3 regions of the Pectobacterium quasiaquaticum genome follow, and region 1 is predicted to be linked to each of the others. Evidence: predicted binding sites of a transcription regulator. Region 1 holds the regulator's gene; each other region holds the start of a gene.

Region 1 (4,292 bases):
TATCACGCCACAGTTCTCTCGCACACACATCAACTTCCAGCGTGTGCCTACCGTGGACACCTCCAACCCGTTCGCAGCCAAATCGATTCCGTCACTGGACGAAAGCTTCGTCGTGATTCATTTTCAGGGATTGGACAATATTGATTACCCCTATCTGCTCGCCATGTTGCAGGGTTCCTTTATTTCGCACATCAACACGCTGGTCGTTCCCGGCGGGAAGATGGGGCTGGCGATGGAATTGATCATGGCGCCGCTGGTGCAGCGGTTAATTGAAGGGAAAACTATCGAATAAGCATCGAGATACACGGGGCGGCCATAGGGGTGAGGCCTCCCTACCGGAACCTCCCCTGTGTTTCCCCTAATAACAGGCTTAAGTGACCAGAATGAGTGCCCAGAGAAAGGGATTATTCCAGCACTCTAATTTCGTGGCTGTGCGTCACCTCAACGGCTTTACCCAGCATCAGTGCTACAGAGCAGTATTTTTCCGCCGACAGTGCGACGGCTCGCTCGACAACTTTGTCGGTCAACCCTTTTCCCGTCACGATAAAATGCAGATTGATGTGGGTAAATAAACGCGGTGCGTCAGACCGACGCTCTGACGTTAATTTCACTTCACAATCCGCTACATCGTTGCGGCCTTTTTGCAGAATCGATACCACATCAATCGCGCTGCATCCGCCTACAGACATCAACACCATTTCCATCGGACTGGGCGCTTTATCACCGGAATTGCCGTCCATCAATATCTGATGCCCTGATGCAGATTCGCCCAAAAACGTTAAGCCTTCAACCCATTTCACCCGTGCCTGCATGATGCCTCTCCACTAAAAATTTTTTGAAAATTTATACCGTTACTGTACAAAAACCAGCGTTAATCAGCGCTTTGTCATGCTGAAGCGAGACAACACAAGACACGTCCTTCAAGCTGTGTTAAAACGAAAACAGAATAGACCTTTTCTGGACAAACCCAGAAACGAAGAAGATGATGGCCTGGCCAGACATACCCCAGCCACGTTTACGGTGCGGCAAGGCAGCAACCGGAAAATAAAGGGTACAGTGGTTTCAGTATATTCCCTGACGTCATTCTGCCTAGACTGAATTTTATTTTTTTAGCAGTAAAACACGCCGTACAGGGAACTCTGACCCCTGTAATTTGCGCAGTGAATTACAACAGAGGATGATAGCGAATGGTTCTCGGCAAACCGCAAACAGACCCAACTCTCGAATGGTTCCTTTCCCATTGTCATATTCACAAGTATCCATCGAAGAGCACGCTGATTCACCAAGGTGAAAAAGCAGAAACGCTTTACTACATCGTGAAAGGCTCTGTCGCAGTGCTAATCAAAGATGAAGAAGGCAAGGAAATGATTCTCTCCTACCTCAATCAGGGCGATTTTATCGGCGAGCTCGGCCTGTTTGAAGAAGGTCAGGAACGCAGCGCATGGGTTCGGGCAAAAACCGCCTGTGAAGTGGCCGAAATTTCCTATAAAAAATTCCGCCAGCTCATCCAGGTTAACCCGGATATCCTCATGCGCCTGTCTGCACAAATGGCAAGCAGACTTCAGGTTACCTCTGAGAAGGTCGGCAACCTCGCCTTCCTTGATGTGACCGGCCGTATTGCCCAAACCCTACTCAACCTGGCCAAACAACCTGATGCCATGACGCATCCAGATGGCATGCAAATAAAAATTACCCGTCAGGAAATTGGGCAAATCGTTGGCTGCTCGCGTGAAACCGTGGGCCGCATTCTGAAAATGTTAGAAGACCAGAATCTGATCTCTGCACACGGTAAAACGATTGTCGTTTACGGCACTCGCTAAGCCCCTGTCGCTGTACCCTACCAATAAAAAAGCGTGAAGCCTCGGCCTCACGCTTTTTTTATGGCGAGCTTCCTGCTCGCCACCCTACGGGTCGTTGCTAACGCAACGTTGAAAAACGTTCCCTACGTTTTTTATGGCTGATCTTTTGAGAGCATAATCAGTCTGCTGCGTTAACGACCTGCGCGACGGCTTTAGCAAATTTTGCCATCCCCTGCGCAATATCCTCTTCATCAATGATCAAAGATGGCACAAAGCGGATTACGTTCGGCCCAGCCATCAGCACCATAAGCCCCTGAGCCGTTGCCGCCGCCAGAAACTCGCCCGCACGACCGTGCCATTGCGGTTTCAGTTCAGCCCCCAGTAACAGCCCCATACCGCGGATCTGTTTGAATACATCGTACTGCTGATTGATTTTCTCAAGCTCGCTGACAAAGCGATCGTGGCGATCCGCTACACCTGACAGCACTTCTGGCGTATTGATAATATCCAGCGCGGCTTCCGCTACCGCACAGGCCAGCGGGTTGCCGCCATAGGTGGTGCCGTGCACCCCAACCGTCATGGCCGATGCGATCTCTTCCGTCGTCAGCATCGCGCTAATTGGGAAACCACCACCCAATGCTTTAGCCGTTGTGAGAATATCCGGCGTAATGCCGTAGTGCATGTAGCTAAATAGTTTGCCAGTACGCCCCATTCCGCTCTGCACTTCATCAAACACCAGCAGCGCCTTGTGCTGATCGCACAGCTCGCGAACGCCTTGTAAAAATTCAGGCGTAGCAGGCGTAATCCCCCCTTCACCCTGAACCGGCTCAAGCACGACTGCACAGGTGTGATCGTCCATCACCGCTTTAACCGCAGCCAGATCGTTGAAGGGAACATGAACAATATCGGCAGGCTTCGGCCCGAAACCATCGGCATATTTAGGCTGTCCGCCGACTGAGACGGTGAACAGCGTCCGACCATGGAATGCATTGTAGAAGGCGATGATCTTGGTTTTATACGGACTATGGCGTTTAACCGCATAGTGACGCGCCAGCTTGAAGGCAGCTTCATTGGCCTCAGCACCGGAGTTAACAAAAAACACACGGTCGGCAAAAGTCGCATCAATCAATTTGCTGGCGAGGCGCAACGCAGGCTCATTAGTGAAAATATTGCTGGTATGCCACAGCTTTTCACCCTGCTGCTGCAACGCGTTCACCAATGCAGGATGACAGTGACCCAGCGCCGTAACCGCAATACCGCCGGAGAAATCGATATACTCGCGGCCGTCCTGATCCCAGACGCGACTCCCTTTACCTTTCACGGGTACAAACTTCGCGGGTGCATAAACTGGCAAAATCACTTTATCGTGAGTATCCCGTGTCACTGCTTTCTGCTCTGCTGCCATTTGCTGCCTCACTCTGCTGTCCATCATATCGGAATGAAAATATAGTCACTAAATATGCATAAAAAATCAATTTCAGGCAATATTAAATCGGCTACTGAGGAGAATAACTTTCTATATAGCTAAATTTTAAGGAAATTATCCAAAAGCTGATGCCCTTGTTGGCTAAGAATGCTCTCTGGGTGAAACTGCACCCCTTCCAGCGGCAATGCGCGATGGCGAATCCCCATAATCTCATCACGCGTTCCTTCATGTTCGCTCCAAGCCGTAACTTCAAAGCAATCGGGTAGCGAGGCGGAATCAATAATGAGTGAATGGTAGCGGGTGACCGTCAACGGCTGAGCCAGCCCCGTAAAAACCCCCGTATCGCTGTGCGCAATTGCTGAGGTTTTACCGTGCATCACCTGTCGTGCCCTCACCACCCGAGCGCCGAACGCCTGCCCCATCGCCTGATGACCAAGACACACGCCCAAAATAGGCAATTTATCGGCAAAGTGACGAATAGCCGCCAGTGAAATACCCGCCTCATCTGGCGTGCAGGGGCCGGGAGAAATCACCAATCGCTCAGGCGCAAGCTGTTCAATCTCACGCAGCGTCAGTTCATCATTACGCTTCACCACGACTTGGGCGCCAAGCTCACAAAAGTATTGGTAAAGGTTGTAGGTAAAGGAATCGTAGTTATCGATAATTAGCAGCATATTTTACTTAAGTTATTTATAAATAATGAATTTATAATTTAAACACCCTTTTGATACCCGCTGTAATACCCACAATTTTTTTCAATACCTTCTTATTTGGGCTAAAACGGAAAAACCATTGTACCCGTCTCCGGCATGAAAGGGGTGTGTCAGATGCATGACACAGCAGTTGAGGTGCATGTCTCAGGCAATAATGGGATCTTCGGCTGCAGTATGGAAGCCGTTCTCTGACTGGGTATAGTAAGCCCACGGCAATGTTGGGCTTGAAGTAAAGTAGTCAAAACGAACCTTCATCACCACGCTCGCAACGACGTTCAAACTACCCGGTGATATCTGCTTTCAAAGGCTGGCAGATTTACCACACGCAACTGAGCGTGTTTTTCCTTGCAGGCT
Region 2 (4,292 bases), 240 kb from region 1:
GCCGTGAGCAGAGCGACGGCATTAACCAGATGAATCTGGCGATTGGACAGATTGATACCACGACCCAGCAGAATATGGCTCTGGTTGAAGAGTCGGCCTCTGCGGCACTGTCTCTGCAAGCACAGGCCTCTGTCCTGGCGGAAGCGGTAAGCGCGTTTAAGTTGCAGTCATATGGCAGCGGCAAAACCGCTTCTTATGCATCGGCACCAATGCGTACGCCAACGCTGTCTTTAGCGCCAGCGGCAGCGAAAGACAAGGGCAATGACGGCGACTGGACGACGTTCTAAGGCTGTCTGTCTCTGTAAAACAGTAAAAAGGTAAAACGCCAACGCCACCATTGTTCGGTGGCGTTTTAGATCGTGGATAAGAACGAAAATGGTGTGATGGCGTTACGCCACGCCGTTTTTCTGGAACCACGCCAGCATATGCTGCCAGCCGTCGCGTGCGGATTCTGCATGATAGCTGGGGCGGTAATCAGCATGAAAAGCATGACCGGCATCGGGATAGACAATGATATCTGCCTCCGCATTGGCAGCACGCAGCGCCTGCCGCATGGTATCCACTTGTTCTAGCGGAATACTCCCGTCTTTCGCACCGTACAACCCCAGCACTGGGGCTGCTAATTCTGTTGCAATATCGACGGGATGTTTAGGGCTATTCAACGTTTTCTCACCCGTACATTTGCCGTACCAGGCAACGGCCGCCTTGAGCTGTGGATTATGCGCGGCGTAGAGCCAGGTGATGCGTCCGCCCCAACAGAAACCCGTTATCGCCAGCTTACTGGCGTCGCCGCCCTGTTTAATCGCCCAGTTGGCCGTGTGATCGAGATCGGATAGCACCTGCGTATCGGGCACCTTATACACCAGCTCGGTCAGGATTCGCTGAATATCGTTATAGTGGCTGGGGTCGCCCTGACGAAAATACAGCTCTGGTGCAATGGCCATATAGCCTCGTTTGGCCAGCCTGCGGCAAACGTCCTGAATGTGTTGATGAACGCCGAAAATCTCCTGCACCACCAGAATGATAGGGAGCGGCTTGTCATGGTTCGCCGGTCTGGCGATATACGCAGGCAACTGCTCGCCCTGAGAAGAAATAGTGGTTTCACTGGCAATGATACCGACAGAATCCGTCGTAATGATGGAGGAGGTCTGCGGTTCTACCGCTGGGGATAGCCCCTGAGGAAGATGTTTGAAGGTTGTCTGTTCATCAGTCTTCATTACGCGCACTCCTGTTATCGGCCGATTTTCATGTGAAAGAGGGATCTCAGAATATCCATCATAAATACTATTAATGATTAAAGAATCTACACTAGAAGACAATTAATCGGCAAAAATGAATTCCCCGTCCAATAAATAGTGATTTAAATCACATTTTTTATGTATGTTGATATTTGTTTCTTTTTTATCGGTGATTCTCGTCACTTAAAAAAACGTCATGATGCGCTAGAGTCTTTTTATTGCACGGACGCCTACAGGCTGCGTTTATGGTGCGTCCAGCACGATTTCTCTGAATACCCAATTGATTGCCCGGGAGGCAGTTATGTCTACATCTGATGTGTTCCATCTTGGTTTGGTCAAGAACGATTTACAGGGCGCGACGCTGGCTATCGTCCCCGGCGATCCTGAGCGTGTTGAAAAAATTGCTCGCCTGATGGATAACCCGGTACATCTGGCATCACACCGTGAATTTACGTCCTGGCGTGCGGAGCTGGACGGCAAGGCAGTGATTGTTTGCTCGACCGGTATCGGTGGCCCGTCAACATCAATTGCGGTCGAAGAATTGGCACAGCTCGGCATCCGTACTTTCCTGCGCGTCGGTACGACGGGGGCGATTCAGTCCGGTATCAATGTCGGCGATGTGCTAGTAACCACGGCAGCCGTTCGCCTTGATGGGGCGAGCCTGCACTTCGCGCCAATGGAATTCCCTGCCGTGGCTGATTTCGGCTGTACCACCGCGCTGGTGGAAGCGGCGAAGGCATCGGGCGCGGCGTTGCACGTGGGCATCACAGCATCTTCCGATACGTTCTATCCGGGTCAGGAACGCTATGACACCTTCTCTGGACGCGTGGTACGTCGTTTCCGCGGTTCGATGGAAGAATGGCAGAGCATGGGCGTGCTGAACTATGAAATGGAATCCGCCACGCTGCTGACGATGTGCGCCAGCCAGGGATTAAAAGCGGGCATGATCGCGGGCGTGATCGTGAACCGTACTCAGCAGGAAATCCCGGATGCGGCGACGATGAAGCTGGCCGAAACCACCGTCGTCAAGGTGTTGCTGGATGCAACCCGCCGCTTGTTAGCCGCTGAATAAGCACAAAAATTGATGGTATTTTGGGCTGGTCATCGTCGATGCCAGCCCGTATCCTGATATACCCGTCATTCTTCAAGCTGCATGTGCGTTGGCTGCGTTCGCTCACCCGAATCACTTACTTGAGTAAGCTCATCGGGATTCCTTCTCTTGCCGCGTTACGAGGCTCATAAATGAACCTCGCCCTAGCGGGTCAACGCTTTGCGTTGTTCAAAACGATAACGTTTTGTCCTGCAACTTGAATTATTTAGGGTATACACTAAATAGCTCAAGTTGCCTTGCTCGCCTTTCAACCTCGCAAGGAGATGTATGACCGAACCAACGTTGCTTCATCCTTCTTTATTACCGCTGGACGGCGGAATCAACTTCCGCGATTTAGGCGGTAACCGCGCTGCTGATGGGCGGCTTATCCGACACGGTAAACTTTTTCGCTCCGGCTCGCTGGATTTGCTGAGTCAGGCTGACTGTGAACACCTTGCGGGCGTGCCGATTTCCCACGTGGTGGACTATCGGGATGCTGATGAAATTGCGCAGAAGCCCGACGTCTTGTGGACGGGGGCGAATTACCACGCTTACCCAGCCAACCCATTGCGCCATGAAGTGACGGCTAATCTGGATTCATTGGGATCCGATGTGCTGGCGGCGTTTGATTCCCGCGCATTCATGTTGGAGCTTTACCGCCGTCTGCCTTTCAATAACTCAGCCTATAAACAGCTGGTATCGCTGCTATTGCGGCCGGATGAGGGCGGGCTGGTACAGCACTGCGCCGTCGGTAAAGATCGCACCGGTATCGGTTCGGCGCTGGTGATGTTTGCGCTGGGGGCAGATGAGCAGACGGTGATGGAAGATTACTTGCTCACCGAGACGACGCTGACGCCCTTCCGCCAGCAACTACTGACACATCTGTCGGCAACGCTGAATGAAAAAGCGCTGGGACAGTTCTCTTATGTGCTGTCGGTGCAGGAAGAGTTCATCGTGACGGCGTTGCAGGCCATCTACGAACGGCATGGTTCGATCGATAGTTGGCTTGAGGTGGAATACGGGCTGGATAATCGTGCGCGGAATTATTTGCAGGATAAATATCTGGCGTAATTTAGAATAGGACGTTTTTTAAGTTCGTTATTGTGTTCATAATTAGTCCTACTATCGGTTAATTCTATTCAGCTTACCCACGCCCGATGAATTTCATCAGGCGTTTTGCGTTTATTCAATCAGGGAGGAATATGTCTCATATCATAGGGATTGATTTAGGTACGACAAATAGTCTGGCTTCATTTTGGGACGGCGAGAAAGCCGTACTGATTCCTAATGCACACGGTGATTACCTCACCCCCTCAGTTATCGGCCTTGATGATAACGGCGACCTATTGGTGGGGCGTGTGGCTAAAGAGCGTTTGATTACTCACCCGCTTAAAACCGCAGCATTGTTCAAACGCTACATGGGGACGAAAAAGGCCTATTCGCTTGGTAATGTACAGACCTACCAGCCTGAGGAATTATCTTCTTTTCTGCTACGCGTGTTGAAAGCTGATGCTGAAGCATTTCTTGGTGCGCCCGTGACAGAAGCGGTCATCAGCGTGCCTGCTTACTTTAATGACAAACAACGCAAAGCAACGCAGATTGCAGGGCAGCTAGCTGGCCTCAAGGTTGAACGTTTGGTGAATGAGCCGACGGCCGCTGCGTTAAGTTACGGGTTGCACATCAATGCACCAGAAAACCGTTTTTTAGTATTCGATCTGGGCGGTGGCACCTTCGATGTGTCGGTCCTGACGCTATTTGACGGCATTATGGAAGTGAACGCCACAGCAGGGCACAACACACTAGGGGGCGAAGATTTTGTCGATACGTTGGTAAAAGCGTTTCTGAATACGCATGCGCTGACGTCGCTCGACTTGTCAGAAATGAGTCGCCTGCGCCAGCATATCGAAGGAATGAAACGGGAATTGACGCTGCAACATGAGGCGTCGATAGCGCCAGAGTTCGGT
Region 3 (4,292 bases), 1.3 Mb from region 1:
TTTATGCCGTTGAACGCAAGCAGTGCGGGAATGAGGCCCACCGTTAAGACTGCCAGGCGCAAGCGCCAGCGGACTGATAATTTCTGTAAGAGCGACAGTGGCGAAAAGAGCCCAGTACGAACGACTAACCCTTTGTAGAACTTACGGCTGCCCGCCTGTTTTTTCTGCACGGCGCTATACAGCGTTTCGGCATACTTGATTTCTTCAGCGTTAGGCGTGTTACGTACTGAGATATAGCCTGCGAGCTGCTCCTGCTGATAAACCGGCGTAACGTTGGCGCGGACCCAGTAGTGGTCACCGTTATTGCGACGATTTTTAACTAATCCAGTCCAGCTATCGCCTTGTTTCAGCGTAAACCACATGTCGGCATAGGCTTCAACGGGCATGTCGGGATGGCGCACAATATTGTGAGGCTGATTGATGAGCTGCTCTTCGGAAAAACCACTAACCGTGATGAAGGCAGAGTTGGCATAGGTGATGTGGCTGTGAATATTTGTCGTGGACATCAATATGGTGTCCATGTCTAACAGATACTCCTGCTGTGTAACAGGTGTATTTAATCTCATTAGAAACCCCGGCGTACGTATCCCGCTCAGTTTTCATGTTCAGACACGTTGGCCGCTTTTCTTGCTTCAGACGCTCTGGTTGTTACAGAGGCTGAAACGCCATGTTGCTGCCGAATGGTCCGTCCCGTGAAATCTGTCAGGCATATTGCTGTATAAATATTCAAGTTATTCAAATAGGTATACTGAAATTTTTTGGGTGACGCGTTCATTTATATAAAATAATGTCAGACATTATTTATAATGATCAGCCTATTTACCCTATATTGTGCGTGATGGAGATTTTGTAACTGTATTTTTGTAACAAATATGTCATCAGTGTTAGCACGCTTTTTCAGCACGCGTAAATTTATGATGAGGATGATTATCTGTCAATTGATTCATTTTATTGACAATAAATAAATGGTAAAAAATGATTAAAAATAGGGTGAGTAAAATAGAGATTTTTCTTAAAAGGTGTTTTGGTGTCGATGATGATGACGTTAAGAAGAATGACTTGTTAAGTTTTTTTTATTTTTTCTTTGCGTGAATGAAATTAAATGTTGCTGCTCTGCTGTTTATTCTTTTAATTACGACTTTCTTCCATGTTTATTGACGCTGAATTTATTATAGATCAAATAATGCGATCCGCAGGCCAGATAATGACGCTGGCCTGCGGAGAACGGTAATCAGGTTACTGGCGCTGGATTGAAGACGGCCAGTGCATTATGCAGTCCCCACTGATCGGACCAAGTTTTTTTCCTGCCGCTGGCGATATCCAAAATGAAGTGGAAAAGCTGCCAGCCCACGTCTTCGATCGTGGCCTCTCCGGTAGCAATGGTTCCGGCATCAATATCCATCAGATCGTGCCAGCGGTTTGCCAATGCGGTTCGGGTTGCCATTTTGATGACAGGGACAGCCAGCAGGCCATAGGGTGTGCCACGACCGGTGGTGAAGACTTGCACGGTGATACCAGAAGCGAGCTGTTGAGTGCCACACACGAAATCACTGGCTGGCGTTGCGGCGTAAATCAGCCCGCGTTTGGTTGGGCGCTGACCGGGGGACAGGACTTCGACAATCGCGCTGGTGCCGGATTTGGCGATGGAGCCGAGCGCTTTTTCCACCACGTTCGCGAGGCCACCTTTTTTGTTGCCCGGCGATGGGTTAGCGCTACGATCGGTCTGCCCGCTGTCGAGGTAGTTATCGTACCAGGCCATTTCTTCCAGCAAGCGTTTACCGACCTCTTCATTGATGACGCGCGGCGTTAACAGATGAATGGCGTCGCGTACTTCGGTCACTTCGGAGAACATGACGGTTGCGCCGCAGCGTACCAGCAGATCGGATGCAAAACCAACGGCTGGGTTCGCGGTGACGCCGGAGAAAGCATCGCTGCCGCCACACTGCATGCCGACAACCAGCTCAGAGGCTGGGCAGGTTTCACGCTGACGTTTGTTCAACCGCTGTAGGTGCTTGTCTGCCATCGTCAGAATGTCATCCACCATCGATCTGAAACCAACGTGGTGTTCATCCTGCAAGCGGACAATGCTGGTGTCGTCAAGGGAGATGGCCTGTACGTCAGACGTCCCTTCCAGCAGGCGTTCCGGCTGTAATTTTTCACAGCCCAGACCAACCACCAGTATCTCGCCACCAAAATTTGGGTTCAGCGCCAGATTGTGAATGGTACGGATAGGAACCACCGCAGCAGGGGCATTGATTGCTACGCCACAGCCATAAAGATGGTTGAGTGCGACAACGCCATCCACATTGGGATATCTCGGCAATAAATCGCGCTCGATAATTTTGACGACATAGTCGACCACGCCCGCGACGCAGTGCACGCTGGTGCTGATGCCCAGCAGATTTTTCGTGCCTACGCTGCCGTCGGCGTTGCGGTAACCTTCAAAGGTATAACCTTCCAGCGCAGGCAGCGCGGGTGGGATTTTGGTCGCTAGCGGCAGGGTTTCCAGCGCGGGAGCTTGAGGCAACTCGACCAACGATTCATCGATCCAGCTTCCTTTCGCAATATCACGCTGCGCATACCCGATAATTTCACCATAGCGGATGATGGCGCCTGATTTGGCGATATCCACAAGGGCAACTTTGTGACCTTGCGGAACATGCTCAATTAATTCGAGATCATCATTAAAACGGGTTCCGGCACGTAAGCCATTATTATTAACAACAATGGCAACATTATCAGAATCGTGGACCTTAATATAAAGTGGCTGCTCTTGTGCAGCATTACTTTCTGATTTATCTGACATGATGCAAGCCTTTATTATTGGTTTATCAGAAACACGGTGGTAGCTATTACCACACTATTACTTCATTGCTCGCTAATGAGTATACGTGAGGTTCCCTTCTCGTACATTATGCAATTGACCTAAGCCAGTGCTTTTTGTTTCTGATTTATCAGGCGAAGCCCCAGTTTTTGGTGAGATTGATCACATTCTTTCAGCGCACGGTTTTTAAGTCAGAAATGAAAATAATGTGTATGAATGTAAAAAGAGAATAGCGGCGTTTTTCGTGAAACACCTCGCACTATATAGGGCAAGTGCACCAACATATTCAAAAGGACATTTTTAATGTTGTGCTTTTAGCTAGTGAGCAGTCAGTGGGTAAAAATTATAATGTTCCTGCGAGTTGAAGATGTCAGCTAATTACTCTGAGGCTATATAGCCTGGCTATTCGCAAAAAAAATAAAAATGGGAATTTAACTATCCACTGATCTTCATTCTGATAACCCTACACCGTTATCTGTTATTCGGAATGAATGAGCGAACCGCGATTGAAGCAGGAGTTCATCATGAATACAGTAAGCTCAGCAGCTGGCGCGATACAAAAGAGAACAAACGCCCGCTACTGGATTGTCGTGATGTTGTTTATTGTCACGTCATTTAACTATGGGGACCGCGCAACCTTGTCCATTGCTGGTTCAGCAATGTCTAAGGAAATTGGGCTGGATGCGGTGGGGATGGGCTATATCTTCTCTGCTTTCTCCTGGGCATATGTTATTGGGCAAATACCCGGAGGCTGGCTGCTCGATCGCTTTGGTTCAAAGAAAGTCTACTTCTATAGTATTTTTACCTGGTCGATTTTTACCTTATTACAAGGTTTTGTCGATATCTTCAGCGGTGCGGGCATCGTCATTTCCCTGTTCTTGCTGCGCTTTATGGTTGGTTTGTGTGAATCACCCTCCTTCCCGGGGAATAGCCGAATTGTAGCGGCCTGGTTCCCTGCACAAGAGCGCGGTACTGCTGTCGCGATATTCAACTCGGCACAATACTTCGCTACCGTGATTTTTGCTCCTATCATGGGCTGGCTGGTACACGCCGTGGGTTGGGCGCATGTGTTCTGGTTCATGGGCGGATTGGGGATCATTCTGAGCTTTGTCTGGCTGAAAGTGATCCACGATCCTAAAGATCACCCTAGCGTGAATCAGGCCGAACTGGATTACATCGAGGCCGGTGGCGCACTGATCAATATGGATGCCAAAGGGTCGAAGAAAGCGACTGAAAAGGGTGAAAAATGGCACCAGATCAAGCAATTAATGCAGTCCCGTATGATGCTTGGTGTTTACATCGGTCAATATTGTATTAACGCACTGACTTACTTCTTCATCACCTGGTTCCCGCTTTATCTGGTTCAGGCGCGCGGTATGTCGATCCTCAAAGCAGGATTCGTCGCCTCGGTTCCTGCTATCTGTGGTTTTGTGGGAGGCGTTCTGGGCGGCATTATTTCCGATTACCT

The links. The regulator CRP, encoded in region 1, controls carbon source genes, mostly activating them, when cyclic AMP is high. The targets are predictions, from matches to a motif close to ATGTGANNNNNNTCACAT.
Region 2: udp (uridine phosphorylase) is a predicted target of CRP. The motif match lies at 1,354-1,371, and genes of this name have one in related genera.
Region 3: garD (galactarate dehydratase) is a predicted target of CRP. The motif match lies at 2,975-2,992, and genes of this name have one in related genera.

What each region holds. Positions count from the first base shown of each region.
Region 1 is NZ_CP065177.1:3,972,933-3,977,224, forward strand. It holds gene IG609_RS18210 (phosphoribulokinase) at 1-292, shown strand, start outside; gene IG609_RS18215 (OsmC family protein) at 405-812, opposite strand; gene crp (cAMP-activated global transcriptional regulator CRP) at 1,188-1,820, shown strand; gene argD (bifunctional acetylornithine/succinyldiaminopimelate transaminase) at 1,978-3,204, opposite strand; gene IG609_RS18230 (aminodeoxychorismate synthase component II) at 3,324-3,899, opposite strand.
Region 2 is NZ_CP065177.1:4,213,809-4,218,100, reverse strand. It holds gene IG609_RS19285 (hypothetical protein) at 1-7, shown strand, start outside; partial or broken gene IG609_RS19280 (methyl-accepting chemotaxis protein) at 1-287, shown strand, start outside; gene IG609_RS19275 (dienelactone hydrolase family protein) at 390-1,217, opposite strand; gene udp (uridine phosphorylase) at 1,540-2,310, shown strand; gene IG609_RS19265 (tyrosine-protein phosphatase) at 2,617-3,399, shown strand; gene IG609_RS19260 (Hsp70 family protein) at 3,531-4,292, shown strand, end outside.
Region 3 is NZ_CP065177.1:841,070-845,361, forward strand. It holds gene IG609_RS03855 (methyl-accepting chemotaxis protein) at 1-566, opposite strand, end outside; gene garD (galactarate dehydratase) at 1,232-2,806, opposite strand; gene IG609_RS03865 (MFS transporter) at 3,349-4,292, shown strand, end outside.